Regions from separate parts of the Pseudoalteromonas sp. SW0106-04 genome, predicted to be linked through region 3. Evidence: predicted binding sites of a transcription regulator. Region 3 holds the regulator's gene; each other region holds the start of a gene.

Region 1 (11,105 bases), on a different contig from region 3:
ATCACCACAGGAATGAGTTTGTTTAGAAACTCGGTGCTCATACTATCGACCAATAAGGTGCCTAGGGTAGCGCCGATAGCGGTGGCGAGAATTGACGCAGCCCAGAACTTAGGGTCGAACAAACGTTTACGGTAATAGGTGACACTGGCTGTCAGTGAGCCAAAACTGGCCGCTAACTTGTTAGTCCCTAGAGTTAAATGCGGGGGTAATCCGGCAGTAAGTAGGGCCGGTACGGTTAACATACCGCCGCCGCCGGCGATAGCATCTATAAAGCCTGCAGCAAGGGCTACGGCGCATAAAATGGCCCAAGTCGATGGGTCGAGAGCTAGTTCAAACATCTAATAATCTATTTTTCGTTTAAAGGGCGGCAAGGTATCGAGCATGGCTTTACCATAACGCTTGGTGATTAAGCGACGGTCGAAAATGGTAATCACACCACTGTCTCTTTCTTTGCGCAGCAGTCTACCACAGCTTTGTACTAATTTCTTGGCGGCGTCCGGTACGGTAATGGATAAAAATGGGTTGCCTCCTTTTTGCTCTACAAACTCTGCTTGCGCTTCTTCAATCGGTGAGGTGGGCACCGCAAACGGGATTTTTGTGATCACTAGATTAGTCAGGTAATCGCCTGGCAAATCGAGGCCTTCAGACAAACTTTGGGTGCCGAACAGCACACTGCCTTGGGCATCATCAATACGGCGCTTATGGCGTCGGATCAGTGTATCCCGAGATAGCTCGCCTTGCATTAAAATGTCCCACCCTTGTTTACGCAAACGTTCGGCGACATGGTGCATTTGCCAATAGGAAGCAAACAACACCAGATTGGCTTTGGATTTATCTAGGGTATTGGGCAATGCTTTGGCAAGGTAATCGCTAAACGCTTTGTCGGTTGGCTCACACTCGGTTTTGGGAATATGCAGCTGCGCTTGATTGGGGTAATCAAACGGTGAGGGCACCTTGATAAACTTAACTCCTTGCTCTGAGCGTAGCCCGCTTTCATGGGCAAAATGTTCAAAGGAGCCCAAGGCGCTGAGCGTGGCCGAGCACAATACCGCTCCTGCACACTCGCGCCATAATTTATCTTTGAGGTAAAACCCCACTTCAATAGGGCAGTCACTCAGGAGGTAGTCATGGTGGTTTTTATACTCCATGCGCTTTATCCACCTGGCATGGGGAACGCTTTCGCTTTCTTTAGCATAACTTTGCCACAGCTTTTGTAGCGTTTCTAAACGGGCTATATATTGCCCACTTTCAGCTAAAATAGGGTCAGCAATAAACGGCTTCACATCGCCATCATTTACGTCACTACTGAGCGCTTCGTGCATCTTGTTGAGGGTGCGTAGCGCCGTTTTACTGGCTTCACTGATATCTTTGGCTTGCACTGTGAGCTGTTGCGGCAGCACTCCGTGTGAGAAACGATAGGTGTCGTCTTCGGTGTATTGAAAGTCTGCACTATCAAGCATACTCAGCACGGCTTTCATGCCTCTGGCCACATCATCAAGGGCATCATTGAGTTTAAACTGGCTACCTGATGCGCTGGCGCTAAAAATGGTTTGCGCCATTTTGCCGCTGAATTTGAGTAGTTTCTCGAGCCAATCCTGAGTCCCTTTTAAGGTGGCTGCTGCAGATGAAAAGTCGCGAGTGATATGCGGTAAGTGGTGCGCTTCATCAATCACATAAATACAGTTCTCTGGCTCCGGCAAAATCACGCCACCGCCGAGCTCCAAATCGGCTAACAATAGACTGTGGTTGGCCACTAACACATCCATTTGCGCTATTTTTTGCCGCGCAAGATGGAAAGGGCAGGTTTGGTGTGCTTTCATCTGCCGTTGGCAGGCATGCTTATCACAGGCAATAAGGTGCCATACGCGATCTGGGATCACGTCGGCCCATGAGTCTCGGTCACCTTGCCACTGTTTGTTTTGGTAAGCATCATGCAGCTGATGCAGGCATTTTTGCTCCATGTCACTCAAAGGAGAGCTTAAAGTGGGCATCAACGCGAGTTGCTCTTGCTCGCCATTGACGGCGTTATGGAGCTTATGGGCACAGATATAGCGTCCCCGGCCTTTGACCAAATCATAACTAAAAGTAAGACCGCTGTGCTGGGCAAAAAAGGGTAACTCTTTATAGAGCAGCTGCTCTTGCAAGGCCACTGTAGCGGTTGCAATCACCAGCTTTTTATTACGTTTGAGTGCCAGTGGTAGGGCACCTAAGCAATATGCCAAAGATTTGCCGGTTCCGGTACCCGCTTCGACCACGCAAATGCGCTGCTTTTTGTCGTATTCACCAGCGAGTGTTTTTGCTATTTCTGCGACCAAGTAGTTTTGGCTAGCACGAGGGCGATAATCGTCCATGCTTGAAGCTATCCGCTGATGAGCGTTTCGGATTGTTTTTTTCAGCGGATCGGATAGCATGGTGTATCAACTTATGTATATATTTACAGTGCGACCATTTTAGAGTGTGGCTGCATATGACTCAAGTGACAATTCACTTATGTTGTGATGCTTGGGCAAGACATAGAAAACAACGCGCTGTATTTACTCACTTCTATAGGTATTCGGTTGGCTCCAATAGCAGGGTTTATCCTTTCCGCGCAAACACGGCAACTGAGCGATGGTATCAGTCATGTCTTTTGGCTGGCCACAGACAACGGCCCAGTTAAAGCACAAGCTGTCGCTGAGTCTGCGGTATTTTTCGTTGCCCAATCGCAGCAGCAGCGAGTGATAAAATTACTCCAAGCCGCTAACTTACCTTGTGATATCCGCGCAGTAACGCTGCACTCTTTTGCCGGTAAACCCATGGCAGGGTGTTATTTTACGCACTTGAATCAGTTTTATGCGGCGCGAGAACAGCTTAAAGAGCAGGGGATTACGTTATACGAAGATGATATCCGCGCGCACGACCGTTTCTTAATGGAGCGATTTATTCGCGGCGGCGTTTGGGTAGACGGCACCTTCAGTGCTAATGGCTCCTTAGTCCAAGCGCGGTTTAAAAGCCATCCCCACTACCGGCCCACTTTGCGGGTTTTATCGCTGGATATTGAATGCAGTGGCGATGGTGTGCTTTACAGTGTTGGCTTGGTAAGTGAACGGTTTAAAAAGGTGCTGATGGTTGGGCGTAGCACCGAAGAGCGTCCGTGGCTTGAGTATGTTGAGGATGAGGCCGCTTTGCTCGTGCGGTTACAAGAGCACATACACCATATAGACCCTGATGTGATCGTTGGTTGGAATGTGGTCGACTTTGACTTTCAGCTGCTGTGCTATCGCGCTCAACAATTGGGTATTCGTCTTAATTTAGGACGCAATAACGAGGCGGTTGTGTGGCGCGGAGGAAAAGTCGCTAAGCTTATAGTTCCCGGGCGCGCTGTACTTGATGGCATTGATATGCTTAAAAACGCCACATATTACTACCCCAGCTTTGCGCTTGATAATGTTGCCCACGAAATCCTTGGCGAGCGAAAGCTTATCGGAAATAAAGACAAAGTTTCCGAGATTTCCCGGCTTTTCAACGAAGATAAACTGCAACTTGCTGAATATAACTTAAAAGACTGTGAGCTTGTATTAGCCATCTTTGCTCGTCTTGAATTGGTCGACTTTGCTATTGTGCGGACCCAGCTTACAGGGCTGCCATTGGAACGGCTAGGAGGGTCGGTGGCGGCGTTCACCAACCTTTATTTGCCATTGTTACATCGCAGTGGTTATGTGGCTCCTAATTTAGGCGATCATGGATTGACCTTCGACAGCCCAGGCGGTTATGTGATGGACTCGGTGCCCGGTCTTTATCAAAATGTTGCAGTTCTTGACTTTAAAAGCCTTTATCCGAGTATTATTCGTACCTTTTGTATCGATCCCATGGGCTTAATAGAAGGGCTCAATGCTCCTGATGACGCAATTGCTGGGTATCATGAGGCATTTTTTTCTCGCAGCAAACATCATCTTCCTGATTTGGTTGCCAGCCTCGCACAGGCCCGTCAAGAAGCCAAAAAGCACCGTGACCCTCATCTTCAGCAGGCCATCAAGATTATCATGAACAGCCTATACGGCGTGCTTGGCTCAAAAGGCTGTCGCTTTTATGACCCAAGATTAGCCAGCTCGATTACCCTGCGCGGGCACGATATTATGCAAACAACGCGACAGTGGCTGATTGAATACGGCGTTGATGTGATTTATGGCGATACCGACTCTACCTTTATCGCACTACCCGAAGAGCTTAGTGACGAACAAAGTCATACGTTAGCCAAAGAGTTAGTGACAAAAATTAACGACCGTTGGCGACAAACACTTGAACAAAGCTATGGAATACCTAGTTATTTGGAGCTTGAATACGAAAGCCTATATCGACCTTTTTTTATGCCCAAGGCAAGGCATAAAGACGTGGGAACGAAGAAACGTTACACCGGTTTATTGGTCCAGAAGCACCGCGAGCTCGTTTTTAAAGGCATGGAGTCGGTGCGTAGCGACTGGACGCCACTGGCGAGAAAGTTTCAAGGTGAACTGTTTCAAGGGTTATTCACTGGTGCAAATCTGCAACATATCATTGATAGTTATGTTAACACTTTACAGAAAGGGGACAATGATCAGCTTTTAACTTATGCGAAACGCTTAGGTAAAAACCCTGATGAATACACCAAAGCAACCCCCCCTCATGTGAAAGCTGCACGAAATAGTACTCAAAGTTACGCTAAAGGTGATTGGGTTGAGTACGTTATAACAGTTGATGGTCCTCGCTGCACCCCTAGCAGTAGGCCACTGGACTTAGCACATTACCTTGAGAAACAGCTAAAACCCATCATCGATGATATTGCTGATGTGTGCGATGTATCGCTTCACTGCCCTCTAGATAGTCAATTCACATTAATTTAATCTAAAAACCCCTTTGTTTACAAAAGCATCCCCATTGTTCCTTTTTTTGATCTAAGTGTTGGGATTTTATATTTATTAAGCGTTATTTGTTATAGATATAGTTGTTTTGTTAATTTGGTGTTGACCGATAATTCCATAATTGTTTATTATCACAATCAAAGTGCATTACTTAGTGCATTTAATTACAAGCGGTTAACAGCCGCGATAAAAACAATCACGTCTACAAGTGATCCAGGGAGAATCTAATGTTAAATAGCAAAATCGCAAAATCAGTGCGCTTAGCACTTGCTTTTGGTGCTGCTTCAACAGCAGGCATTTCGGCAAATGCCATCGCTGCTGAAGAAGGTGCTGATGATGTTGAGCGTATCGAAGTAACCGGTTCGCGTATCAAGCGTACTGATCTTGAAACAGCTACTCCAGTACAAGTAACCTCTGCAGAAGATATCGCTATGTCGGGCTTTACCCGCGTCGAAGATATCATGAATAACCTACCGCAAATCGAAGCATCACAAACTGCTTTCCAATCAAATGGTGCAACCGGTACAGCAACACTTGACCTTCGTGGTATGGGTGCTCAGCGTACGCTAGTACTTATCAACGGTCGTCGAGCACAGGCTGGTGGTATTTACACGCAATCGGCTGATATTAACCAAATTCCAGCTGCGTTAATTAAACGCGTTGAAGTAATGACCGGTGGTGGTTCAACAACTTATGGTGCCGATGCGGTAGCGGGTGTTGTTAACTTCGTAATGAATGATGACTTCGAAGGCTTCCAAGTTGATATTGGTGGCTCTGCGTACCAACACGATAATGACAATGAGTACATCCAAGGGTTGATGGATGAGAAGGGCTTCGAATATCCAAGCGGTAGCGACGGTTTTGATGGCGCGGCGTTTGATTTCAGTGCAACACTTGGCGGCACCTTTGATGGCGGTAAAGGTCATGCGGTCGGCTATGTTACCTACACTAAGCAAAACGAGCTGCGTCAAGGTGCACGTGACTACTCTTCATGTGCATTAGACGCTGCAGGTACTGCGTGTGGTGGTTCTGGTAACGCGGTTATTCCTAACTTCTACGTATCACTTCCGACCGAAACCGGTGGTGTAGATTTCGGCGAAGACATGTATGAGTACTGGACACTTACGCCAGACAGTGGCTTCACCGATTCAGTAGGCAATGTGTATAACTATGCACCAATTAACCACTTTATGCGCCCAGATGAGCGTCATACATTTGGTTTATTTGCTAATTATGAAATTAATGAACACTTCAACCCTTATGTTGAAACTATGTTCATGCGTGACCGCACTACAGCGCAAATCGCGGAATCAGGCACCTTCTTCGATACCAGTTATGTAATGGATTTCGATAGCCCACTTATCTCTGATGCACAACGTGAAGCGCTAGCAGATCGTTTCGGCATTGGCTCTGGTGATCAGTTCGCAACCTACATTGGTAAGCGTAACGTAGAAGGCGGTCCTCGTTCAGATAAGCTTGAGCACAACTCATTCCGTATGGTATTGGGTACGCGCGGTGAGCTGAGCGACCTTTGGACGTATGATGTGACTGCTCAATACGGCTCAACGTCGTCGTCGTCAGCATATATTAACGACTTCTTTGGTCCACGTATCACCACAGCGCTTTCAGCGAATGGTGAAAGCTGTGCAGACAGCGATGGTTGTATTCCATACGAAGTATTCACCTACGAGGGTGTAACTCCAGAAGCGGCAGGAGCGCTTACAGGTACAGCTATCTTGAACGGTGTTACAGAGCAAATCATCCTAGGTGGTTTCGTCTCAGGTGAATTCGATTACACGCTACCGAGCTCAGATTACCCAATCGCAGCGGTATTTGGTGCAGAGTATCGTGAAGAAAACTTTGAACGTACAGCCGATGAAGTATACGCGCAAGGCCTTCTTTTAGGTCAAGGTGGCACAACTAAGAGCTTGGAAGGTAGTTACGATGTAACTGAATTCTACACAGAGGTAAGCCTACCGATTGTAGAGGGTAAAACAGGCTTCGAAAACTTCACCCTTGATTTAGCCTACCGTTGGTCAGATTACAGCACCTCAGGTTCAGAGCCTACTTATAAAGCAGCCATTAACTGGGATGTAACGTCTGATTGGAAAATCCGTGCAAGCTATAACCGTGCAGTACGTGCTGCAAACAACGGTGAGCTCTTCGCACAGCAAAGCTCTGGTTTATGGCCAGGTGTAGATCCATGTGCAGGCGATGAGCCAGAACTTACAGCCACACAATGTGCGAACACAGGTGTATCTGCTTCCCAATACGGTAGCGTAGGTAAGAGCCCTGCGGATCAGTATAATGGTTTCTTCGGTGGTAACCCTGACTTGACACCTGAAATCGCGGATACCATTACCCTAGGTCTAGTGGCTGAGCCAATTGAAGGGCTTAACTTCTCACTCGATTACTGGGATATTGAACTTGAAGACGCGATTGGCAATATCGACCCTGAAGTCATTGTTCGTCAGTGTGGTATTACTGGAGACCCAGCAGTATGTGATAACGTTCAACGTACACCAGGAAGCGGCAGCCTATGGGTAGGTAGCGGTCAAGTGGTAGCGACAGATATCAACTTGGGTCAATTGCATTGGGAAGGTATCGACCTTTCTGCAAACTATGACTTTGAGGTTGCAGGCGGTACGCTTTCAACTAACTTAATTGGTTCATATTTCATCACCAAAGAGTACGATAACCTCCCAGGTATTACTGAGGCGTATGACTGTGTAGGTACACTTGATAATGGGTGTTTTGCACAGCCTGAGTGGCGTCACGTGTTCACTATGAACTATGACACTGGCAGCTTCTGGCGTGCTACGTTGAAATGGCGTTACTACGGCGAAGTTAGTGACTACAGTGGTGATGATACGCTTGTTCAAGATGGCATCAGCTCACAAAGTTACTTAGATCTTAAAGGTAGCTTCACTATCAATGATTACACTAGCGTATTAGTGGGTGTTAACAACATCATGGATAAAGAGCCACCATTGGTAGGCGGTTCGCTTTCTACCAACGGTAACGCGATTGCTGGTTTCTACGACACATTAGGTCGTTATTTCCACGCAAACGTAACATTCAAGTTCTAAACTTGTTTAATCCCTGAAAAAGCGAGCCTCGGCTCGCTTTTTTTGTTGCTAAATTTTAATATTAATAATCCTATCTTATGGTTTTTGGAGGTCGCTTGACTAGCTTGCAACATGCCGCAGCGCTATTAAAAGAAGACAATAAAAGGCAAGCCATTACTCTGCTCCAAGAGTTAGCTAAAAAAACCGACACAAAAGAGCCTGCGCTTCGCCAATTACTGCGCTTAGCCTTAGCAGAGCAGCGCTGGGAGGAAGCCAAAAACTATGTTGTGTGTTTACAGCAACTAAACCCGAGTAGTCGCGAGTATCGTCAAGTTATTACTGATATTGGTGAGCATTTAGAAGACTTTACTTTTATTTGCGCTGGATATGAGCGTTATTTGCAGTGTCATGACACCGACGACACAGCACATTTCAATTGCGGGTATTATGCCCGCAAAGCAACGCGCCCAGAAATAGCGATAACGCACTTTGAGCGAGCCTTAGAGCTCGGCATTGAAGACCCTCATGAGGTGCACCTCAATTTGGCATTGGTGTACTCTGAGCTGTTACTCGACCCAGAAACCGCGCAACAGTGGCTAGGTAAAGCTCTGGAGCTAAAACCAGATTATGTTGATGCTCTCTTTAACCTCGCTGCGATTAAAGAGTTTGCCGGAGACAAATGCGCTGCAAAGCAATTATTTGAGCAGGTACTGACCATTGACGCGCAGCACCCATTGGCACTGTCGCGCCTTGCTGACCTTGATCAGTTCAATACTGAGTCGGCGCACAATTATGTGACTCGATGCCAAGATGTGATGACTAAAATGCCCGCGCAACGAAGGTGTGATTTACATTATAGTTGTGGCAAAGCGCTCGATGATGCGAAGCTATATAAACAGGCGTGGAGGCATTACTATCAAGCTAATTCTCTCAATAAGCAATCTCTTGCACCATTCAATGTTGCTTCACTTGAGCGCATTGAACAAAATATTTTCGCCCGCGCCGAACATATATCTCAGCTAGCCGCGCAAGACTCGCCATCAGTCCAGCCAATCATCATTTGTGGTATGTTCCGCTCGGGTTCGACCTTATTAGAACAAATATTAGGTGCTAGCAGCTATATTCAGGCTGGTGGTGAGTTGGAGTTTGTACATCGCCAGCTTTTTGAGCTCACCAACAAACCAATCCAATTGCTAAATAAAGCAGGGACGCCGGGTTTCGCTCATGCGTATGATGACTTGTTAGTGAGTGTGGCGAAAGGGCACGATTGGGTTACTGATAAGCGGCCCGAAAATTACCTCTATATAGACATATTAAAGCAGCTCTACCCCGGCTTAAAAGTGATATGGACGCAACGTGATGTAAGAGATAACGCGCTTTCGGCTTATTTTCAGCGCTTGGGGCCGAGCCTTAACTATGCAACGGACCTTGATAACATTCGCCATATGTATGAACATCAACAGCGCCTCAAAGCGCACTGGCATCAGCAGTACGGCAATGACATTATGACTGTCGAGTATGAACAACTAGTAGCGCAGCCGGAGCAAGTGCTCACGACATTGTTTTCTCAGCTAGGTATTCAGTATGACGGTGAGGCAGAGCGCTTTCATAATCAGCGCTCACATGTCAGAACTGCAAGCGTATGGCAAGTTAGAAAGCCTTTGTATAGCTCATCCGTCGGCCGTTTTAAGCACTATAAAGAGGCGATTTTAGCGCAGCGCGCATTCCCTTATTTCAGTGAACTGCTGTGAGCCGGTTCAAGCGGTTGGCATAATGTCCGTGGGCAAGGTGATACGCGGTTGTTCGCTGGTGATAGGGTAGGTGCCATGCCACAGATAGCTTGGGAAAATAATAATTTGCCCCGGCTGAGGGCAAATGAGTTTATCTATCTGCTCTCGCTCACCTAAATCCAAACAGGTTTCTCCAAGTCGCAGCCACCCACTTCGTGTAGGATCATCCTTATGCATTGACTGCGGTACTTGAATATAAGCCGGGGCTGAAATCCATCCAGAGGGATGGATATGGTTGCGATGATAACCGCCTTTTCCAAGCTGTACCGACCAACTGCCATTGACTTTAAACTGGCCATAGTTACGTCTATAAAGGGGGTGTGAACGATCGGTTGGTAGAGATGCTAAATATTCGGTAATGGCTAGGTGCAATGCCCATTTGTATTCTTTTATGAGCACATGATTAGAAAACAGCAAGTTACCTGAAGTTTGTGTGCCTAATTCAACGCTTTGATCTAATGGTTGCTTGGTCACTTTACGGTGCTTAGCTGTTAACAGCGCTGAGAGTTCAGATAAGAAGTCCGACAATTGAGAAAAACGAGCAGGCGTAGGTAATGATTTAACCTTAACCGTGTGCTCGTAGTCGCACAGCCACTGCCATCGCTCATCGCCCTTCAAGCGCCATATTGTGCTTAAATAAGCCCATAGCTCTTGATTGTCTGGGGCGTAATCTAGCGCTTGTTTTATGAGTGTTTCGGCAGTGTGATAATGACTCAGCTCAAGTTCGCAGTTCGCCAAATCAATTTGGTAACGTGTGACACTGGGGCATAAATTGGCAGCTTCTCGGAACAAGGAGTAAGCCTGCTCGCCATTACCTTGTTTATCTAAAATCAGCGCTTTTGCATGCACAAACCGAGGGTCGCCATTGAATTTTCCAAGGCCTTGGGCACATAGCTGCTGAGCTTCATCTATATGGCCTATGCGTATTAGTTGTTCGATGGCGGACAACACTAAATCTGGGTGCCAGTCATAATGATGCAGTGTCTGTTTATAACTGCTCATATAGTGTTGTTCTTGCTCGGTGTGCCAGTAAAGCTTATTTAAACTTTCGTGTGCGGGAATATAATTCGGAGCTAAGCTGAGGGTGTGAAGTAATGCTTGCTGCGCACTACGATAATCACCGAGTTCGTAAGCGCAACATCCAACCACATAGCTCAACTCGGGCAGTTTTGGCTGCTGTTTTTGTAAGTCGATAAAAAGTGCTTTGGCCTTTTCAGTTTCACCTACATCACGGTACAGGCAAGCTAATTTATATTGTAAATGAAAGTTATTGTGGTGTTGGTTTAGTAGCTGATGAAGCAACTCACTGGCCTCCAGGTAATGCCCAGAGGCAAGCTCATAGTCCACATCCAGCAAGTGCCAATGTATCG
Region 2 (11,105 bases), on a different contig from region 3:
GATGCAACTGGGCCTTTATCTTGATGCTTTAATTTACGATAAAGCGGCCAGCCAATGGTATTATATTGCCCAGCCAACGGTGGATGTCGAAGCCCGTTTACAGCGTTACCTGCAGCCACCCGCCGCCGCAAACGCAGGTAAATTTGCCTTAACCAGTGACTGGGCCTCCAATATGAGCCAAGCGCAATATGCCGATAAATTTACAAAGATACAGGACTATTTGCGCAGCGGCGACTGCTATCAGATCAACCTGGCACAGCGCTTCAGTGCCACATATCAGGGCTGCGAATGGCAAGCCTATCGCCGTTTACGCAGCCACAACAGCGCCCCCTTTTCTGCTTTTATGCGTTTACCGCAAGGCTGCATTTTATCCATTTCGCCAGAGCGCTTTATCGAAGTGCACCACAATCAGGTCGAAAGCAAACCGATTAAAGGCACACTGCCGCGCAGCAGTGACCCTAAAAAAGATCAAGCCTTGGCAGCACAGTTGGCAAGCTCCCCCAAAGACCGCGCCGAGAACGTCATGATTGTCGATTTACTGCGTAATGACCTCGGCAAGGTTGCGAAACCGGGCTCGGTGCATGTGCCCTCACTTTTTGCCATAGAGAGCTTCCCCGCTGTCCATCATTTAGTCAGTACCGTGCAGTCGCAATTGGCTGAGGGCAAAACGGCGCTCGACCAACTGAAGGCCGCATTCCCGGGTGGCTCTATTACCGGTGCCCCAAAAATCCGGGCGATGGAAATCATTGAAGAGCTCGAACCACATCGGCGCAGTGCCTATTGTGGTTCAATTGGCTACATTAGCGCCTGCGGTGATATGGACACCAGTATCACCATTCGTACCTTAGTGGCCAAAGACAATACCCTACATTGCTGGGCCGGTGGTGGCATTGTTGCCGACTCAGATGTTGCCTCTGAGTACCAAGAGACTTACGATAAGGTAAATAAAATCTTACCGGTATTGACGTGATAAAATCACCCCATGCGGCGCTCTCATGCGCTCAGGTTATTGCGCGGTTTAATCTCAGTGCCGCGCCCTCCAGCTTTGTTCCAACCCACCCAAAGCGCCGTAGCGCTGTGGTTATGCTGCTCTCAGAGTCTGAGCACGGAGCACAAGTGTTGCTGTGTAAACGCGGCGCCCATCTGCGCCATCATCCCAGCCAACTGTGCTTTCCAGGGGGAAAGCAAGAGCGCGAAGATAAGACGCTTGCTCACACCGCCCTTAGAGAGCTACACGAGGAGCTAAATATAGACAGCAAAGATGTCACCATCATCGGCCGTCTCGATGAGGTGAGCACCCTCAATGATATGAGTATTACGCCGTATCTAGCACAGCTACGCGCCGGTGCCCGTTGGCAAATTGATCAAAATGAGGTCGAAGCCGCATTTTTTGTGCCTCTGGCTGAACTGTTAGCAACCCAAAACTGGCAGTCTCTGCAGGTCGAGCGGCAACAAAAAAATCTCCACTTTCGCGTTTTTAAAACCCCTTATGGTCTGCTGTGGGGAGCGACCGAGCGAATTATTGAGCGCTTTACGAAGCGCCTTGGTCCGATCAGCTAAAATTAGTGTACAGAGGATTACATCCCTGGTGTTTAACGTTATGATAGGCGCCCGTTCAAAGGCAATGTGAGTATAGATTTTATGATCAGTGCATTCGATATGTTTAGCATTGGCATTGGGCCGTCGTCGTCCCATACCGTAGGCCCAATGCGCGCATCTCGGTTGTTTGTGCAAACCCTGCAAGAGCAAGGCACACTTGAGGATGTTACCGAGGTAAAAGTAGAGCTGTTTGGTTCCTTGGGTCAAACCGGTGTTGGCCATGGCTCAGGTAAAGCTGTTATTTTAGGGCTGGCCGGGTACGACCCAGAGACGGTCGATGCCGACGCCGTGCCCGATATTTTGGCCAAAATCGAGCAAGAGCAGGTTATTTATCTCAATAAAACCCACCAGGCTAAGTTTCCAAAGCAAGGGGCGATTGTATTTCATCGCCGCAAGACTTTGCCCAAGCACTCTAATGCCATGGAGATTATTGCCTTTAAGGGTGATGAGCGCATTGCCTCGCAAGTGTATTACTCTATTGGTGGCGGCTTTATCGTCAGCGACGAGGACTTTGATAAGGAAAAGCAGGCTGCGCTGGATATCCGTGAGCAAAATCCTGCCCCCTACCCGTTCGATAACGCACAGCAACTGCTAGAGCTTTGTAAGGAATCCGGCCTGAGCGTCTCAAGCCTAATGATGGCCAATGAGAAGACCTTGCGCGACGAAGCTGATATCAAAGATGAGTTATTTCATATTTGGCAGGTGATGAAAGCCTGTACTGAACGCGGCATGCGTACTGAGGGCATTCTGCCAGGCGGTCTGAAGGTGCGTCGTCGCGCACCAAGCTTATATTTAAAGTTAAATGTTGAGAACAATAACGACCCACTTAGAGCCATGGATTGGGTTGACCTATTCGCTCTTGCCGTGAACGAAGAAAACGCCGCTGGGGGTCGAGTAGTCACTGCCCCCACCAACGGCGCCGCAGGTATCCTGCCGGCAGTACTCATGTATTACCACACCTTTATCAAAGAGGTGGATCGCGATATCGCCACGCGCTACCTGCTGACCGCAGCAGCAATTGGTATCTTGTATAAAAAGAATGCTTCTATCTCCGGGGCCGAAGTGGGTTGTCAGGGCGAAGTGGGCGTGGCCTGTTCAATGGCTGCGGGCGCCTTAACGGAAATCATGGGCGGTAACGTAGTGCATGTAGAAAATGCAGCTGAAATCGGCATGGAGCATAACCTCGGTCTCACCTGCGATCCTGTGGGCGGCCTTGTGCAAGTGCCTTGCATAGAGCGCAACGCCATGGGTGCGATTAAAGCCATTAATGCCTCACGCCTAGCCATGCGCGGCAGCGGTGAGCAAAAGGTCTCCTTGGATAAAGTGATTAAAACCATGTGGGACACCGGCAATGATATGAAAACCAAATACAAAGAAACCGCTCGAGGCGGTCTGGCGGTAAACATCATTGAGTGTTAATCGCACAAAAGAAAGGCGCCAACAGGCGCCTTTTTTCATATCATATCACTGATCACTTAGCGCACTGGCAACTCAATGCTTTCAAACATCGCATCGACGTCATCTTGATTACGTAATAAGCAGGCTTTTTCAACCCGATCTTTGGTCAAGTGCGGCGCGAAACGCTCAATGAAGTCATACATGTAGCCACGCAAAAACGTTCCTTTACGGAAGCCGATTTTGGTCGTGCTAGCCTCAAATAAGTGGCTGGCATCAATGCACACTAAATCTTTATCGGTGATTTCATCAACAGCCATCGAGGCGACCACCCCGACGCCCAAACCTAAACGTACATAGGTTTTTATAACGTCCGCATCGGTGGCGGTGAAGACTATATGGGGCTCTAACCCCTGAGCATTGAACGCTTTGTCTAGTTCTGAGCGACCCGTAAAGCCAAACACATAAGTGATCAGCGGAAACTCAGCAACATCAGCAATACTAAGGTTATCGGCTTTTTGCGCCAGCGGGTGAGTTTTCGCCACCACAATACTGCGATTCCAGTGATAGCAAGGCAACATCACTAAGTCGGAATACAAGTGTAAGGCTTCTGTTGCAATAGCAAAATCAGCATCTCCACGTGCCGCTGCATCAGAGATTTGCTGCGGCGTACCTTGATGCATATGCAATGAAACCGCCGGGTACTTTTTCATAAAGCCTTGAATGACTTCCGGCAAAGCATAACGCGCTTGAGTGTGGGTGGTGGCAATATTAAGTTTACCTTGGTCTGGCAAGGTATGCTCATTGGCTACAGCCTTAATTCCCTCGACTTTGGAGAGAATCTCACGAGCAATATTGATAATGTCTTTACCGGCACTGGTTACGTGCGTCAGGTGCTTACCACTGCGTCCAAAAATTTGCACCCCTAATTCGTCTTCCAACATACGTACTTGTTTGGAGATACCGGGCTGCGAAGTATAAAGACTCTCCGCTGTGGCGGATACATTGAGGTTATGATTAAGCACCTCAACAATATACTTTAGCTGCTGTAGTTTCATGGTCGTTGTTACTTTCTATTATTATTTTACTTGCGATTGCACCAGGCGTTATACGCAGTGGCCTAGACCCTAATCTTCCTGGTGAATGGGAAGGCAAATCAACACCTTGAGCCCATCTTCTTATACATTTTAGCTATTGCAATTAGCTAGGCTAGCACATTTAATTATGTCTCGGTACTGTTGATTTATGTTCAAGGCTGCGATGTTCTCCTATACTCTTATTTTATTTAATGTTATTTCATGAATTTAACGTGTATTACTACCCCAACCTAGGTTCTTTCGGTTAAGATGGGTGGTAATTGGGCAACTCAATGAGTAAGAGAATCGGGGTATGATAGTCTCTATCATTATTATGTTAATTGTCGCGCTTATCGTTATTGCGGTTTGGGTAAGTGCAGTGCAACAGCATAAAGAAAAGCAAGAAGCTCAGCGCCGCCAAGAGCTCGCAAAGCAGAAAAAAATAATAGAAGAGACGGAAGAAGTGCTGGTCAACAGTGTCAATATCCCGTTATCTAATAATGTGATGATGATTCTTTATCGTCGAATTCACGATGCGCTTGCCGCCATGGTTGAGTTGTCACCCTCCTCGAAAGAGCTTAAATCTCGGCTTAATGATGCAAAAACTCGCTTAACCAGTGGCGTTGATGAGAGCGCCAATATGGGCGAGAACTTTGTTCTTCCCGATCATGATAAACAGCTTATTTCATTGATACAGGGAATAAAGAAGCTGCGCACCATCATGCGCTCTGAACACAGCAAGGGCAAAATCGATACCCCTGTGTTTATGCAAGAAGACAAAACCTTTGAGCGCCTGCAATTAAAGATAAATATTGAAAGCCAAATTAAGCGCGGCGTGGCTGCAAGAAACGCTAATATGGTTGGCTCGGCACGGCAGTATTTCGAAAAGGCGTATGCCACAATTACCGCCCTGAATTACAGCGACGACTATGTCACGAATAAGAAAAATCAGCTTGAGGATTATCTCAACGAGATCAGCTCTGAGTTGAAAGCCTCTAACGCCTCCGCCCGTAAAAAACGCGAAGAGGAAGAAAAAGACGATTTGGATGTGTTATTCGCGCCAAAGAAAAAGTGGTAACAGCGTAAATCAAGCTATAACAGATAGGCCGATATCAAACATCGCCTATCTGCTGCCTGTACCGGGCCATGCAGGGTAAATACCTTACGCAAAATCTGCCCACTACCTTCAATCATTGAGCCATACATACCATCCAGCTGTGTGTGCGAACACCCAAAACCAAACTCTCCATAATGCTGCGCCAGTACGCAGGGCTAGCCATGCTTCTGAGTGTGCTAAAGTACAACTACGAAGTACGACGTCAAGGAGCGACAAGTGACAATAGAGACTGGTTTTTTGAAGCTCGTTGGCTCATACAAAAAATAAAGGCACAGCGTCATAGCTGTGCCTTTTTAGCTGTTATATATGACCTTGCTTACTAAGATAAAAACATGAACTTAAGCAAAAATAGTACTGTTAGAATCCACACACTCAAGCTAATCTCCGCCGCCTTATTACACACTAATTTCACCGCCGTATAAGCGATAAAGCCAAGGGCAATGCCGTGGGCAATGGAAAAAGTTAACGGCGTCATCAACAGCACCACAGCAACTGGAATCGCATCTGTCATATCATCCCAATCAACCAGCTTAAGGTTTTGCAGCATGAGCACCGAGACATACAAAATCGCACCCGCTGTTGCATAAGCTGGAACCATGGCTGCCAAAGGAGCAAAAAACATCATCAGTAGGAAGCAACAGCCCACCACCACAGTTGTTAAGCCTGTACGCCCACCCACTGACACACCGGATACCGACTCAATGTAGGAAGTGGTCGTAGAGGTGCCAAGCATGGAGCCAGCAATTGTCGCCGTACTATCGGCACTCAGTGCTCGACCCAAACGTGGCATACGCCCTTGCTCATCGGCCAATCCCGCTTTTTGCGTTACCGCCACTAAGGTGCCTGAGGTGTCGAACAAATCCACAAACAAGAATGCGAAAATGACACTGAGCATGGATAACTCTAACGCCGAGGCAAAATCTAATTGCATAAAGGTAGGAGCGATGGACGGTGGCGCTGAGATCACCCCTTGATATTCAACCAGCCCCAGGGATAACGCAATGCCTGTAACCAACATAATACTGATCAATACGCCGCTTTTGATATCACGATACAACAACGCCGCTATTACGAAAAAGCTCAGGATAGCGAGCAAAGGCCCACTGCTGGTAATATCACCCATCTGAACGAGCGTGGCTGGACTGGCAACAACAATACCCGCGTTTTTCAGTGCAATGAGCGCCAGAAAAGCGCCAATCCCCGTGGCAATAGCGCGCTTAAGTACCAGTGGAATGGCATTGATTATCCATTCTCTGACCTTAAATAGGCTCAACGCTAAAAAAATACACCCCGACATAAACACCGCCGCTAAAGCCGCCTGCCAGGTGTAACCCATACCTAATACTACGCCGTAGGTAAAAAATGCATTTAAGCCCATGCCTGGCGCTAATGCCAACGGATAATTCGCCCAAAAACCCATAATAAAGCAACCGATAGCAGCAGCAATACAGGTCGCTACAAATGCTGCCCCTTGGTCCATTCCCGCCTCTGCTAGCATTGCCGGGTTGACAAACACGATGTACACCATGGTGATAAAGGTCGTGAGTCCTGCGATAACCTCGCGCTTAACGGAGCTTCCATGCGATTTTATTTTGAACAGTCTTTCGAACATAGGAGTAAACAGTGATACGTAAAATAGAAGCGGCGGATACTAGCATAAATGCGGACAAATGACCGCATGTTTACGCAGCAATATTGGCACCGAAATACAGCTTTAGCTTCTTCGGTATCGCTAAGCGTTTAAAGCAACAAACAAGACGTTTAAAAAAGAAACAAAAAAACTTGCACTGAATAACTGTATAAACTACTGTATACATATACTGTATAAAACACTGTATATGGTTCACAAAATCCACAGCGAGGCAATTATGTTACATACAGCAAGTGTTCGTCATGTTAAAAGCTATCAGCAAGATAACCCTAATGTGATCAATATCGTAAAAACTGAGGATGAGATCTCTGCAACATTTGAGATGCTTAAAATCGTTCATCGCTACAATCAAAATAATGGCTGGACGCTATTAGTCGCCCCTGACAATGTGCCTAGCCGCCACCTATTGGACGCTTGCTCTATCGACACGAATAAATTGCTGGTAATTCGGGCTAAACATGTTGTTGATATGGAATACATGCTTAATTGTGCGCTGCAAAATGGCCGTTTTGCGGCGGTGATCACCTGGACGGATATTTTAAAACAGCAGCAACTCGAAGCCTTACAACTCAATACCCACCAAGCTAAAGCACAGCTTTACTGTTTCACTACCGAGCATAACGCCAGCGAACAAACAACTGTGCCCTCGCAGTTACAAGTCTGCTAATATAGTGGCGTGATTCCTTGTAGTTAGAAAATGCGATGTGCCATTGTGGATTGCCGCAGCCTTTTGCTGATTGCTGCGGCCGGTTTGTAAGTAGAGCTATTGATGCCCCCGACGCCCAGAGCCTGATGCGCTCTCGTTATAGTGCATTTTGTGAACAAGCTATTGATTACTTATGTTTTACCTGCTCAGAGAAAGCCCTAGAACAAAACCCCAGAGAGGAAGTGGCTGAATTTGCCCAAGCTGCGCGTTTTGTGCGCTTACAGATAATGGATTATGAGCCTGGCGATGCTTTGGCCTATGTTGAATTTAAGGCTTTTTACATCATTGCTGACACCCTTCACTGTATTCATGAACGTTCACAGTTCATTCAACGCCACCACCAGTGGAAATACGACAGCGGGCGGTTGTTTGAAGCCGCTGACGTAAAGCTTAAACGCAACGATCCCTGCCCATGCTTAAGTGGCAATAAATTCAAAAAATGCTGTATGTCTTGATGTGATGCCGCCGCCCAGTGGCAGCTTTAGGTATTCGCTTAATTAGTACAAGAACCCCTTGGCTCGCACCTGCTATTGCACCCTGCTCGCACCCACTATTACACCCTGATATGCGCAGGCCACTACGCGTGTGCTAAAGACGAGGACTTATTCATATCCACAAGTTGATCGTAAAAGGCTGCACTATCCATTTGCGGCTCGTTCAGTGGCTCATATTGGCGATGATGTTTTGCCTGTACGCTCGGATCGCAATTATCAATTATAGGTAGTGGAACATAGGTTTTGTCGTCTCGCACTGCCAAAGGCTCGGGGGTTAGACACTCTTTTAATCGCAGAGTTGTCATTGAGCTTTGCGCCAATAATGCCCTGTCATGCTGAGTTCTATCTATGTGGTAATCCGGTAATGCCGTTGGTTTTGCAGGCGCAGCGCCTAATTGCAATCGCAACTGCTGCTCATCCACTTGGTGAGATTCTAGTTCCGATTTGGGAAGGTGAAACTGGGCAAAATCGAGTGCATCTGCTGATAATGATGCTAACAGCCAAGCAAAGTCCCCACGACGGGCCTCATGGACACTGCGACATAATTGCGAGTCCATTTGTAGTTCGTTACGAATGATGGGCTTAACTTGCATAAACTTTATTCAACCTGAATTACTTCTAAGCAGTTATCGGCCTTTTTTCAGCTTTCTTTAGTTTTTTTCTTTACTTGGACACTGAGTTTGCTATTATCGCCGCCGTTGTTTAGGAGGGGTTCCCGAGCGGCCAAAGGGATCAGACTGTAAATCTGACGGCATTGCCTTCGCTGGTTCGAATCCAGCTCCCTCCACCACTTAACAACACACATCATTCTATCGGAGGGGTTCCCGAGCGGCCAAAGGGATCAGACTGTAAATCTGACGGCATTGCCTTCGCTGGTTCGAATCCAGCTCCCTCCACCACTTTCTTATCGTACAAAATCCAACAGATGTGCATTCTCTTTAAGCCATAATCGCGCTTGGTCAGTATGCTCGTAGTAGCCATTAACCAGTGCCCAAAATTGATGGCTGTGATCCATATGTACCCGGTGCGCCAGCTCGTGAACAATGACATAGTCAATAACCCAATGCGGAGCTCCTGCCAACAAGGTATTAAAACATAACTCACCGCGCGAATCGCAACTGCCCCAACGACGCTTGTACACTTTAACGCTAATGCCGTTAGCGGCGATATTCATCACCTTTTGCCACTGCATTATGCGGGCCGATAAGTGATCAGATAATTCATCGTGCATCAGTGCCAATAGCTGTTGATTAAAATAGCGCTGGCGATGCTTCACTCGCTTACTGATTACGATGTGTATCGTTTGGTTATCTGTCTGCTTAAGTGAACTCTCGCTTACCTCTATTGCACGTAATTGACCGAAAAGCATAATGCGACGATGTAGCCAAGGGTTATACCTAGCCGCTTCAATATCAGATTGCTTATGTAATTGTTTGTTTATCCACGCCTGTTTGCTCTCAACGAAGTCTGCAATGAAATCACGACATGCCCCATAAGGCGCTTTCACACTCACTTGTTGATTTTTGACCACCAAAGCGAGCGTTCGTCGACGGCTGTAGTGCACATCATATTGCCTACTCATATTAAACCTTTGTTGTAATTACTTGAACTAAAAGAGTTTGCCAAACATTGTGCTAACATTAAGTACATCCTTTGCAGCGCTACTAATATGATACCGTAATTACGCCCTTGGGTAAGCTTGCAGCGCACTCATAAATAAATAAACTCAGCCGTCGCTGCGCTGATAGAACAATCAGTGTTATTGTAAGATACAGGGGCTTTCACTTTAGTGCGCGACACGTGGTTTTTCAGTGTGCTAGGCTGTGATTGCTACTTGGCATCCGTTGTTGGAGTATCGAAGTACTTTATGCTTTCTCAATTTTTTATCACCGACCCTGCTCCCGAATTGCTGGTCAATGGCAGCTATGATTGGGCCTTAGTGTTACTTTCGGTCACTATTGCTATTTTTACATCTTTCTTTGCACTGCAATTAAGGGAGTTTGCTCAACAACAACGCCACTCCCCATTTTATCGCATGGCACTGCCTGCAAGTGCCGCCGCTTTTGCCGCTGGCGTGTGGAGCATGCACTTTATCGGGATGCTGGCATTTAGCCTATGCGTCAGCGTCGACTATGATTTCACAGTGACGGTGGTGTCATTCATCCCTGTCTTTTTAGCCACCGCCTTAGGGTTCCATTTACTCAGTACCAACAATCTATCTCGAGCCAAGCTTGCGCTCAGTGCCCTGCTGTTGGGCGCTGGCATAGGGATTATGCATTACACGGGGATGGCCGCCATGCGCCTAGGGCCGATGCTAGGCTATGACCCACTTTGGTTTGTTGTCTCTGTATTAGTGGCGGTTATTCTCGCATGGCTCGGCCTAGCCGCTCATTTATATTTACAACCCACAGGACGCAGCACTCTAGGGCAAACCGGTTATCGTATTCTCAGCGCCATTGTTATGGGCTGCGCAGTCTCTGGCATGCATTATACCGGGATGCAAGCGGCACGATTTGTGGCCCAATCCCCAGTGTACAGTCAGCTCACCGATAATAGCCATGTAACCGATCTCGCTCTGAGTATTGCTATTGTAAGCCTCTTGCTCAGCGGTCTCATTACTTTATTGCACAGTGTGATGCGCTATCGCTTGGCCCTTCAGCAACAACTTATCACTCAATCACGCCTTGAAGCGGTCCTCAATACCGCCGTCGATGGCATTATTACCATTAGTGCGAAAGGCCAAGTCCTGAGCTTCAACGCCGGAGCTGAACGTATACTCGGGTATCATCGCGATGAAGTGATTGGCGAAAACGTAAAAATGCTGATGCCACAAGAGATCGCCAATCAACACGATAATTACTTAAGTGCCTACCAAAGTACCGGCATTAAAAACATTATTGGTTCTGGACGTGAGGTCAACGCCGAACATAAAAATGGCGCGCTGATCCCCATTCGTCTGGGGGTTGGTGAAGTCGCTATTCCCGGACAAAAGCGCATGTTTGTAGGTTTTATTACTGACTTGAGCGCACAAAAGGCGATGCAAAATCAGCTTGCCCAACAAGAGCGT
Region 3 (11,105 bases):
TTGGCTAACACGCTATCGAAAGATTCGCCCAGGCGCTGCTCTTTCTTCTCGCGAAAATAGCTGATAGCGGTATCAATCGCGTATTCCGGCAGGGCCAGTTGCGGCCAACGCACAAAGGTCAGCCGTAAAAAGGTTTCAAGATGCTTTTCAACCCACTGTTGGGCTTGATTAAAGTGCTCTCCCTGTGACAGCTCCTTGTTGGCAAGAGTACAGAAATACTCGGCAATATCTAAGCTTTCGGCCATCGCGGTATCATCATCTTTGACCAAAATAGGCACTATTTTTTTACCCACTAACTGGTTGGGCGTGGCCTCGTCATCGTTGAGTAGGAAGCGCACGTCCACCTCTAGCCCCAAGGCGCGTGCAACCAGTAATGACTTTATACAATAGGGGCAATGTTCAAATATAAACAGCTTCATAAAAAATACCTCAGAGCTTGCGAATTACTACCTTTTGGCCTTAGCTGTAACTAAACAATAGTTGCCGGACGAAAGCAAACTTTCGCCATTAGATCATCATGCAATATGAATCCGTTTACGAATTTTGGTTTACTCACAGCAGTCCACAGGATTGGTTTAAAAAAAGCGCCGACTTTGACGCCACAGTAAAAAAGCAATTTTTACCTACTTACGAGGCAGCGCGCCAAGGCGAGCTTTATTCTTGGCGAAAATCTGCTCGAGGCGCGTTATGTGAAATTATAGTGCTGGATCAGTTTCCTCGTAATATGTTCCGCGATACGGCCCAAGCGTTTGCAACCGATGCACTGGCTTTATGTTTGGCGCAGAATGCGGTGGAGAAAAAGTTTGCTTTAGAGCTTGATGATACCGAGCGTAGTTTCTTATACATGCCCTATATGCACAGTGAGAGCCAGGCGATTCATGTGGTGGCCGAGCAGCTTTTTCGGCCCTTGAGTAATTATAAATATGAACTGGCTCACAAAGAAATCATTGACCGTTTTGGGCGTTATCCACATCGTAATGATATTCTCGGTCGGCAATCGAGCGACGCTGAGCAGGCGTTTTTAAATCAGCCCGGTAGCCGCTTTTAGTTAAGGGCTTTGTGCCCAGTGCTTCGCTTGCTCACGTTGTTCATAACGAAAGGATTTAACCTCTGCATGAATAAAGTGTGCGCCTAGGTGCTGGGCAAAGTCACCAAGCAACGAATTGGTGGCAATGGCTACTTTGTTCACCTTTTGATGATGGTCACGCACAAATTGCAGATGAGAGAGTAACGCGGCAAATGAGTCCCACCCCGGAAAGTGTTCAGTAGCAATAATGAGGGCATGTAGCTTTGCATGCTGTTCAATGTAAGGGTCGATAATACGCACTGCTGCTGCAAAGTCTTCTGCTGTCAGCTGGCCTTGTGGTTCGAGTAGGGCAGTATTGTGTGTTTCGTTTATAGTGATATTGAGCATATATCCTCGCCAACGAGTTCATTGGATGCTCTATCAATATAGAATATTTACTTTCAAACGGTTGGTTATTGGTGCACGGTTGAGGGCAGTGCGCTGAGGTTTAAAGTTTCACCCACGCAGTTTTGCAGCAAACTCTGAACTTGGTCTTTTTCGTTTTGCGAGTAGCGAAGGTCATACTTGCTCATAATGTAATTAAAGCGCTGAATGTACTGACAACGATAATCTTGATGCGGCGGCAACCATTGCCAAGGACCTTTTGCGCCTTTGCTACGATTTAGGCCATCATCAACAGCAAGCAAATTCTCCATATCGTTGGCAAATTGTGCCTTTTGCGAACGACTCCAAGTGGCAGCACCGTGTTCATAGGCAAATTTAAGCGGCACAATATGGTCTATATCTAAGTCATCGTCATTGCGTAGTATCTGCCCCGAATAAGGGTCATGCCACTGACCGCTGGTGACGGTGCAGCGCGCCTGGGTGGTGTAGCTTACATTAGTGTGTGATTGGGCAATCAGCACTTCAGCACGGGCGTCTTGGCAGTCGTGATCGATGTCTAACCAATGTGGCCAGTTATCCCGATGATAACTATTTTCTGATGTTTGTTTAGTGTAGTTCTTTGGTAAACGTCCACCGTCAGCTAAACAGCTTTCTAAGTTCGCATAGGGAGTGAAAGATTGAGTGCGTTGATAATGAGCAGAGTCTTCAGGGTGACAAAGGCCGCTGCGCGACATCTTGACCATATCGGCTTTGCACGCACCTATCGTCAGTGCCGAAATAAATAAAAGGAACGCTGAAAATACACCTTGGCGAGTCATCTAACTGCTTAATAATATGACTAAAACAGCGCTACTTTAAAGCATTGTCGCGCATTCGTCACTTATCACTTTATGAGTGTGAGGTGAGGTTGCATGTGAACAAAAGCGAAGTTGTATTAATTAAGGTTGCAACGGACAGCAAATTCCCTGATTTTATTTGCGATTTTCATTTAACTGTATATACTCACAGTTAAATGTACTGTATGGAAACCCAGTTGTATGCGCCCATTAACTAAACGCCAATCGCAAATTCTTGAGCTGATTAAAGTCTTTATTAAAGATACCGGCATGCCGCCGACGCGTGCAGAAATTGCACAAACACTAGGGTTTCGCAGTGCTAACGCCGCAGAAGAACATCTTAAGGCGTTAGCTAAGAAAGGCGTAATTAAAATGAAGCCTGGCGCGAGTCGAGGTATTCAATTGGTCGAGGAAGAAGAACCCGAACAATTGGGCCTGCCTTTAATTGGCCGCGTTGCTGCGGGCGAGCCTATTCTTGCCCAACAGCATATAGAGAGTCACTGCCAGATAGACCCACTGCTGTTCAAGCCTGCTGCAGATTACTTGCTGCGCGTAAATGGCATGAGTATGAAAGACATCGGCATCATGGATGGCGACTTATTAGCGGTACATCGCACTCAGGTGGCTGAAAACGGCCAAGTGGTGGTCGCGCGGGTTGATGAAGATGTCACCGTGAAGCGCTTAGAAAAAGCTGGGCGTAAGGTTCTGCTGCATGCAGAGAATGAAGAATTCACACCCATTGAAGTCGATTTAGAAAACGAATCCTTTAATATTGAAGGCTTAGCTGTAGGTGTGATCCGAAACGCCGACTGGATGTAATTAAATTTACTTATTTTGCCTCTAATAGGTCGGTTATTAGGGGCTTTCCCCACGTTCCCTCCTTAGCCACAGCGCTTTCTAACAGTTTGAATCTCCCTGTTAATTTATTAATAAAACGTAAACAAAAATAGTGTATTAACTTGCTATTAGCTCAATCTTTGACTAATTGGTTATATTACAGGCTTTGCTGGTCGGTTTTTCAACAGTTTATTTAGGGTCAAAGTTGTCGACTGGTAAAAGCATAATAATAACGAAGATTGGGTATTAAGCTGTAACCGCCTCTTCCTTGCATTGCGCAACAATAAGGAGATGGTACACATGAAGAAGCTGAGCTCCCTCATGTTGCTATGTCTGTTATTCCCTCAATTGGTGTCCGCGAATAGCAAGTACAACTTGCGCCAAGGGGTAACTGACATTAGCGAAAATGTTTACCAACTACACATGACCATATTTATTATATGCTGTGTGATTGGTGTAGTTGTTTTCGCGGTGATGTTTTGGGCGCTGCTCAAACACCGCAAGTCAAAAGGGGTCACCCCCGCTACCTTTCATGAAAGCACCAAAGTAGAAATACTTTGGACAGCGATTCCATTTGTTATTCTCATAGCCATGGCTGTTCCGGCCACCAAAACCCTGATTGCTATGGAGGATACATCAAAGGCCGATATCACCATTAAGGTGACTGGTTCACAATGGAAATGGCACTACGAGTATATGGGCCACGATGTGGGCTTTTACTCACTGCTGTCAACGCCTCAAGAGCAAATCAAAAATGCGCAAAATAAGGGCGACAATTACCTCCTCGAAGTAGATAAACCCTTGGTCATTCCCACTAATCAAAAAGTACGTTTTTTAATGACCTCGGATGACGTCATTCACTCTTGGTGGGTGCCCGATTTTGCAGTAAAGAAAGACGCTAACCCTGGGTTTATCAACGAAGCTTGGACGCGCGTAAACGAACCGGGTACGTATCGCGGCCAGTGCGCCGAGTTATGCGGCAAAGACCACGGCTTTATGCCGGTGGTCGTAGAAGCAAAACCCCCTGAAGAGTTTGACGCTTGGCTGGCAGAGCAGAAACAAGCGAAGCAAGCTCAGGCGCAGGCTGATGCTGAGCTGCTAGAACAAATCCTCTCAGAAGATGAGCTTATGGCATCGGGCGAGCAAGTGTATATCACTCGCTGTGCAGCCTGTCACCAGCCTACGGGGCTTGGTTTACCTGGAGTCTTCCCCGCCATTAAAGGCAGTCCAATAGCCACCGGCGATATTAACGACCATATCGATATTGTGGTACACGGTAAGCCAGGGACTGCGATGCAGGCATTTGTCGGTCAACTTACGCTTAAAGAGTTGGCTGCGGTGGTTACTTACCAACGCAATGCCTTTGGTAATGAAACCGGTGACATCGTTCAACCAAGCGTGATTCAGGCCTATATTGATGGGGAGGAACAATGAGTACAGCAGCTGCAACACATGAACATCACGGGCCTGCAACCGGAATAAAACGCTGGCTTTTTACTACTAACCACAAAGACATCGGCACCTTGTACTTATTATTTTCGTTGTTGATGTTTTTAACCGGTGGCGCCATGGCAATGGTGATCCGAGCCGAGCTATTCCAACCTGGACTTCAGCTGGTTGACCCTCATTTTTTCAACCAAATGACCACAGTACATGGTTTGATTATGGTATTCGGCGCCGTGATGCCTGCCTTTACGGGCTTAGCTAACTGGATGATTCCCATGATGATTGGCGCGCCAGATATGGCTTTGCCGCGAATGAACAACTGGAGTTTTTGGATTCTGCCATTCGCTTTTGCCATCTTATTGCTGTCGCTGTTTATGGAAGGCGGCGGTCCGGCCTTTGGGTGGACCTTTTATGCGCCCTTATCGACCACCTACAGCAACGACAATACTGCCCTGTTTGTATTTGCCATTCACATTATGGGGATTAGCTCCATCATGGGGGCCATTAATGTCATTGTGACCATCGTTAATATGCGTGCTCCAGGGATGAAGTGGATGAAATTACCGCTGTTCGTGTGGACCTGGTTGATCACTGCCTTTTTATTAATTGCAGTGATGCCGGTGTTGGCGGGGGCGGTGACCATGGTGCTCACTGATAAGTATTTTGGCACTGACTTCTTCAATGCCGCCGGTGGTGGCGACCCTGTGATGTTCCAGCATATCTTTTGGTTCTTTGGTCACCCGGAAGTGTACATTATGATTTTGCCAGCGTTTGGCATTATCTCCACCATAGTTCCTACCTTTTCACGCAAAAAACTGTTTGGCTATTCGTCTATGGTATACGCCACGGCCTCCATCGCCTTGCTGTCTTTTGTGGTGTGGGCCCACCATATGTTTACCACCGGTATGCCACTGGCCGGGGAATTGTTCTTTATGTACTCGACCATGTTGATATCGGTGCCAACGGGAGTAAAAGTATTTAACTGGGTAGCCACCATGTGGCGCGGTGCCATCAGTTTTGAAATACCAATGATGTTTGCTATCGCCTTTATTGTGTTGTTTACCCTCGGGGGCTTCTCGGGCTTGATGTTGGCAATTACCCCAGTGGATTTCCAATACCATGACACCTACTTCGTGGTGGCGCACTTCCACTATGTTTTAGTGACAGGGGCGGTGTTCTCGATTATGGCCGCTGCTTATTACTGGCTACCAAAATGGACTGGGCACATGTATAGCACCACGTTAGCGAAATGGCATTTCTGGCTGTCGTTAGTCAGCGTTAATGTGCTGTTTTTCCCTATGCATTTTGTCGGTTTGGCGGGTATGCCACGACGTATTCCAGACTATGCGCTGCAGTTTGCTGATTTTAACGCCATTATCAGTATTGGTGGTTTCGCCTTTGGACTCTCTCAACTGTTGTTCGTTGCCGTGGTGTTCAAGTGCATCAAGGCTGGAGAGCAAGCACCAGCAAAAGTGTGGGATGGCGCAGAAGGCTTGGAGTGGGAGGTGGCATCTCCGGCACCCTACCACACCTTTGAAACGCCACCTAAGGTGCAGTAATGAACCACGCACCGTTATTAAAGAAACTAGTCATCAGTGTCATTGGCATGTTTGCGTTCGCCTTTGCTTTGGTGCCGCTTTACGACGTGTTCTGCGAAGTAACAGGGCTTAATGGTAAGCCCTCACTCGAACAGGCGCAGCAAAGTGAGCATGTGGATGACTCTCGCGAAGTGACGGTGAGCTTTACAACCCATGCGCAAAGTGGTGCCCCCTTTGAAGTGTTAGCACAAAAGCAAGAAGTGGTGGTGAAACCCGGGGCAATGACAGTGGTGACATTTGCCGCAGCGAATACCAGTGGCGAGCCGCGAGTCATGCAGGCTATTCCATCTGTTTCTCCAGGGCTCGCAGCCAAGTATTTACATAAATTGGCGTGTTTTTGCTTTGATCAGCAGCCGCTACAAGCCAATGAACGGCTTGAATACCAATTGCGCTTTTATGTCGACCCTGCGTTGCCGCAGGAGTATGAGGAATTAACGCTGTCTTACACCCTCTTTGATATCAGCGCTAAGCGACAAGACTTACTCGCAGCGCAAGCGCGATAAACCGAGCGAGGTTAACGAAATGAGTAATCAATACGAAAAATATTATGTTCCGGAGCAAAGCCCCTGGCCGATAGTGGGGGCTGTTGCGTTGTTTTTTATCGCTGTGGGCGCGGGTCTTAGCGTTATGCAGTTAGAGCAAGGCGGTGGCTCTGGTACCTATTGGCTTATTGCTGGTATTGCGGTGCTGGTGTACATGCTGGTGGGATGGTTTCGCAATGTGATTAATGAGTCACAAAGTGGTTTGTATTCGGCGCAAATGGATCGTTCTTTTAAACAAGGAATGAGCTGGTTCATTTTCTCAGAAGTCATGTTCTTTGGCGCTTTTTTTGGGGCGCTATTTTATGCCCGTATGTTGGCTGTACCTTGGCTTGGTGGTGAGGGTAATAACTTGATGACCAACGAAGTGTTATGGCCTGAATTTAGCGCCTCGTGGCCGCTAGAGTTAACACCAGGCGGTGATACAACTCAGGCTATGGGATGGCAAGGTTTGCCGCTAATTAATACCATTATTTTGCTAGTTTCTTCGGTGACTTTACAGTTTGCGCATACTGCAATTGAGAAAGACAACCGTAAACAGCTTACGGTATTTCTTGCCCTGACGGTGATACTCGGCGCGGTATTTCTGTTTCTTCAAGGTGAAGAATACATTCACGCATATCAGGATCTAGGCCTTAAGTTAGACTCGGGTATTTATGGCAATACCTTCTTCTTGCTCACAGGCTTCCATGGTATGCATGTCACCTTAGGGGCGATCATGCTGACCGTGGTACTCATTCGCGTAATCAAAGGCCACTTTAGCAGTGAAAAGCACTTCGCATTTCAGGCTGCGGCTTGGTATTGGCACTTTGTTGATGTGGTGTGGTTGTGTCTATTCGTATTTGTGTATGTGTTGTGATCGGAGAAGGGTTAAAGCGCAGCAAGCCAGCTTGCTGTGCGAGCAAAATAATAATCAGGACGATGGCGCACAAGGCAACACGTTTGCCTAAGTAGTGCGACATCGGCACCTTGGAGTCAGACTTCAGCATAGCCAACATGGCACGGAATAAGGTGTATATGACAAAAAGTAGCAGCGCAACAATAATAATTTTTATAAGCACAGTGCAGTTTTCCTCTAATTGGTGTGCGAGTGAATACTCATAAGCTTAGCGCATTTTTGTGGAGTAGCATTGTCGTGTTAGTAGTAAGTACTTGTGTAGGCTTGGGTTTCTGGCAGTTGGATCGTGCTGAGCAAAAGCAAGAGCGTGAGCAGCTATTGCAGCAATGGGCCAGTAAAGGGCGCATTCCTTTTACCCAAGCTCAGCGCCTGATCAATTCAGATGTTGATGCCACAGGTATGCAAACGGCAGTGTCTGGTCGTGTGCTACAGCACTACTGGTTGCTTGATAACCAGGTTTATCAAGGCCGTGTTGGCTACGACGTATTGGTGCTGGTTATGCCTCAAGGAGCTAGTCGGTGGCTACTGGTCAACCTTGGTTTCATTGTTGCGCCAACAACACGTGAGCAACTGCCTCAGTTGCAGCTACCGACACAGATAACGCTTGATGATGTGCTCATTAAAGAAGGCCCGTTAGGGTCAATTACCTTGGCGCAAAGCTCACCATCAATGGGTTGGCCCAAGCGTGTACAGCAAATCGATATAACACAAATCGCGAATCAAGCGAGAGTCCCCGTTTATAATTTTATGGCGTATGCGCAAACGCCTTCGAAGTTAGTTGCTACCGAGCCACATTACCAGCCTGTGACCATGCCTGCAGAAAAGCATATAGCCTATGCATGGCAGTGGTTTCTCATCGCCTTAGCGGCGTTATTGATTGCGCTTACCGCCTTTTGGCGTGCAAGGAGAGGGTATGACAAATCGTAAACCATTAGTGATTTTTATTGCTTGTTTCATTATTCCCGTTGTTGCGGCTATTGCCGTTCTTAAAAGTGGCTGGCTACCAGCAAGTACCAGTAATAACGGCACCTTAATGAGTGAGCAGGTGGAACTTGAACAGTGGGGCCAGTACCCCGTGTCGCCTTGGACTATCGCGCTAGTAAATCAAGCTGATTGTGACCCTTGCCAAGCTCAGTGGCAAGACATGCAGTCGCTCTATGTGGCGCTTGGGAAAAACCAAAGTAAGGTGCGCATGGCAGTATTAGGGGAGAGACCACGCAGCGGTGAGGTGCCCGAGGTGTTGCATGTGGATTCAGTGCCCAGTGCATTAAAAGCAGGTCATCTGTACTTGATAGATCGCCATGGTTTGGTGGTATTGGAATATGACTATGCTGAGCAGGAGCAGCAAAACCGGCTTATCCACAAAGGGTTACTAAAAGACATTAAAAAACTACTTAACTATTCTCGCAGCAGCTAATGAGGCCAGTATGACAAAAAATTATAAAACTCTGGTGTTATGCACTGCCATTCTCGCAGTGTTGGTGGTGGGGTTGGGCGCTTATACACGTTTAAGTGACGCAGGGCTTGGGTGCCCGGACTGGCCCGGTTGTTATGGCTTTCTCACCGTACCCGATCAAGCCCATGAAATACAAAAAGTGCAGCAGCACTTTCCTGGTGCGCAGGTAGATCAAGGTAAAGCCCTCAAAGAGATGGTGCATCGCTATTTTGCCGGCGGCCTAGGCTTATTGATCCTAGCTTTAGCGGTGTATGCATTACGCCATGCAAAGTTACCTCATGTCCCGTTGCGTTTACCAATGGTGTTGTTGTTACTGGTTATTTTCCAAGCCTTACTGGGCATGTGGACGGTGACCATGAATTTACAACCTTTAGTGGTGATGGGGCATCTCCTTGGTGGCTTTTCCATTGCTAGCTTATTGTGGTTACTTTACCTACGAACCCATTCTCAGCCCGTATTTGGTGGCGACCCCGGAGCGCGAGCAAGTCTAGGTTGGAGCCTGTCCGCGTTAGTTGTGGTGGTGATACAGATTGCCTTAGGGGGATGGCTCGCGGCAAATTATGCAGCCACACATTGTATTGGTTTCCCGATGTGTGCGGGCAGTGAGGCGTTTTCACTCAGTAGTGTTTTCCAGCTACCTACCGAGCACAGTAATTATGAATTTGGGGTGTTGTCGTTCGAATCGCGTATGTCTATTCATCTATTGCATCGCTTTGGCGCACTCATTACCGCCGTGGTGTTGCTCAGTGCCATGTGGCAGGTCTTTCGCAGTGCGCAATCACAGATGATTAAACAGGCGTGTGGCTGGGTTGTGGCGGCCTTAGTGGCGCAAATAAGTTTAGGTATCGCGTTAGTGCAGATGAGTATTCCGTTAAATGTGGCACTTGCCCATAACTTGATGGCGCTATTGCTATTACTGACCTTAGTGCGGTTGTGTTATCTACAAAAATCAAAAAGTTAATAAGGGAGCAGGCTATGAGCAAAGCGATTTATTGGCAGTACGGAGATAGTAAAGACACCACATGGCGCGATTATTTAGCCATGTGCAAAGCGAAGGTTGTGCTGATGTTGGTATTAACCGCTTGGGTTGGCGTAGCTTTAGCTCCCGACATGGGGCGTAGTTGGTTATTGCAAGCAGTGAGCTTACTGGGTATCGGCTTATTATCAGCAGCCGCAGCGGTGATTAACCATATTGTGGATAGAGAAATTGATATGAAAATGGCTCGCACCCGCCATCGCCCTGTGGCCCGTGGCAGAGTGAGTGAGCGCAATGGCTTTATGTTTGCAGCACTGATTGGTGGGCTTGGGTTTGCTGCTTTGGTTAGCGCTGCTAACTGGTTGTGTGCCATTTTAACGCTGATGGCACTGGTGGGTTACGCAGTTGTATATACATTATTTCTAAAGCGGGCAACGCCTCAAAATATTGTTATTGGTGGGCTTGCAGGGGCGATGCCTCCTTTGCTTGGTTGGGTTAGTGAAACGGGACAACTTGCTGCTGCACCATGGCTCTTGGTGATGATCATTTTTACTTGGACCCCCCCGCATTTTTGGGCTTTAGCTATTGCTAGAGAGGCAGATTATCGCCGAGCGAATGTGCCTATGCTACCTGTGACGCACGGTATCGATTTTTGTAAAACATGTGTATTAGCGTATACCGTGATTCTCGCCTTAGTATGCATCTTGCCCTATTTAATTGGTATGTCAGGGCTATTTTACTTGTTATCAGCAGTTATTCTTAATGGTGTATTTATCGCCTACGCCTGGCGTTTAAAGCGCGAACAGGATCATCGCAGTGCAATGGCCGTTTTTAAGTTTTCAATTGTGCATTTAATGGTACTCTTTGTCGCATTATTTATAGATAAGTGGATGTTTTATGTGGCGTAAATTAGGCGCGGTCGCACTATTTTCTGTTCTGCTACAAGGGTGTTCAAAGCCGGCATTAGAGGTTGATGCGCTGGTGTATGAGCCAGCCAAAGTCGTGAAGCCATTTAAGCTACAGAATCAACACGGCAACGATGTCGGCGTTGATGACTTAAAATCGCAGTGGGATTTGCTGTTTTTAGGTTACACCAGTTGCCCTGATG

The links. Region 3 encodes LexA, which represses DNA repair genes until DNA is damaged. Its sites were predicted from a motif close to TACTGTATNNNNATACAGTA; they were not measured.
Region 1: the regulator LexA is predicted to act here: its motif matches at 2,423-2,442, upstream of dinG (ATP-dependent DNA helicase DinG).
Region 2: the regulator LexA is predicted to act here: its motif matches at 6,993-7,012, upstream of W04_RS16105 (SulA-like leucine-rich domain-containing protein).

Annotation. Positions count from the first base shown of each region.
Region 1 is NZ_BCAI01000009.1:162,267-173,371, reverse strand. It holds gene W04_RS11885 (TSUP family transporter) at 1-338, opposite strand, end outside; gene dinG (ATP-dependent DNA helicase DinG) at 339-2,411, opposite strand; gene W04_RS11875 (DNA polymerase II) at 2,559-4,859, shown strand; gene W04_RS11870 (TonB-dependent receptor domain-containing protein) at 5,105-7,966, shown strand; gene W04_RS11865 (sulfotransferase) at 8,062-9,696, shown strand; gene W04_RS11860 (putative 2OG-Fe(II) oxygenase) at 9,703-11,105, opposite strand, start outside.
Region 2 is NZ_BCAI01000016.1:59,556-70,660, forward strand. It holds gene pabB (aminodeoxychorismate synthase component I) at 1-970, shown strand, start outside; gene W04_RS16075 (CoA pyrophosphatase) at 967-1,560, shown strand; gene W04_RS16080 (L-serine ammonia-lyase) at 1,642-3,018, shown strand; gene cysB (HTH-type transcriptional regulator CysB) at 3,075-4,052, opposite strand; gene W04_RS16090 (hypothetical protein) at 4,384-5,148, shown strand; gene W04_RS16100 (NCS2 family permease) at 5,507-6,799, opposite strand; gene W04_RS16105 (SulA-like leucine-rich domain-containing protein) at 7,056-7,505, shown strand; gene W04_RS16110 (YchJ family metal-binding protein) at 7,631-7,999, shown strand; gene W04_RS16115 (VC2046/SO_2500 family protein) at 8,122-8,631, opposite strand; tRNA gene W04_RS16120 (tRNA-Tyr) at 8,744-8,828, shown strand; tRNA gene W04_RS16125 (tRNA-Tyr) at 8,853-8,937, shown strand; gene W04_RS16130 (M48 family metallopeptidase) at 8,943-9,620, opposite strand; gene W04_RS16135 (MHYT domain-containing protein) at 9,906-11,105, shown strand, end outside.
Region 3 is NZ_BCAI01000002.1:408,840-419,944, reverse strand. It holds gene grxB (glutaredoxin 2) at 1-419, opposite strand, end outside; gene W04_RS04635 (DUF924 family protein) at 518-1,048, shown strand; gene W04_RS04630 (STAS/SEC14 domain-containing protein) at 1,049-1,414, opposite strand; gene W04_RS04625 (HNH endonuclease family protein) at 1,480-2,229, opposite strand; gene lexA (transcriptional repressor LexA) at 2,449-3,066, shown strand; gene coxB (cytochrome c oxidase subunit II) at 3,385-4,518, shown strand; gene ctaD (cytochrome c oxidase subunit I) at 4,515-6,089, shown strand; gene W04_RS04605 (cytochrome c oxidase assembly protein) at 6,089-6,631, shown strand; gene W04_RS04600 (cytochrome c oxidase subunit 3) at 6,651-7,526, shown strand; gene W04_RS18685 (DUF2909 domain-containing protein) at 7,426-7,728, opposite strand; gene W04_RS04595 (SURF1 family protein) at 7,758-8,492, shown strand; gene W04_RS04590 (hypothetical protein) at 8,479-8,982, shown strand; gene W04_RS04585 (heme A synthase) at 8,993-9,982, shown strand; gene cyoE (heme o synthase) at 9,997-10,905, shown strand; gene W04_RS04575 (SCO family protein) at 10,895-11,105, shown strand, end outside.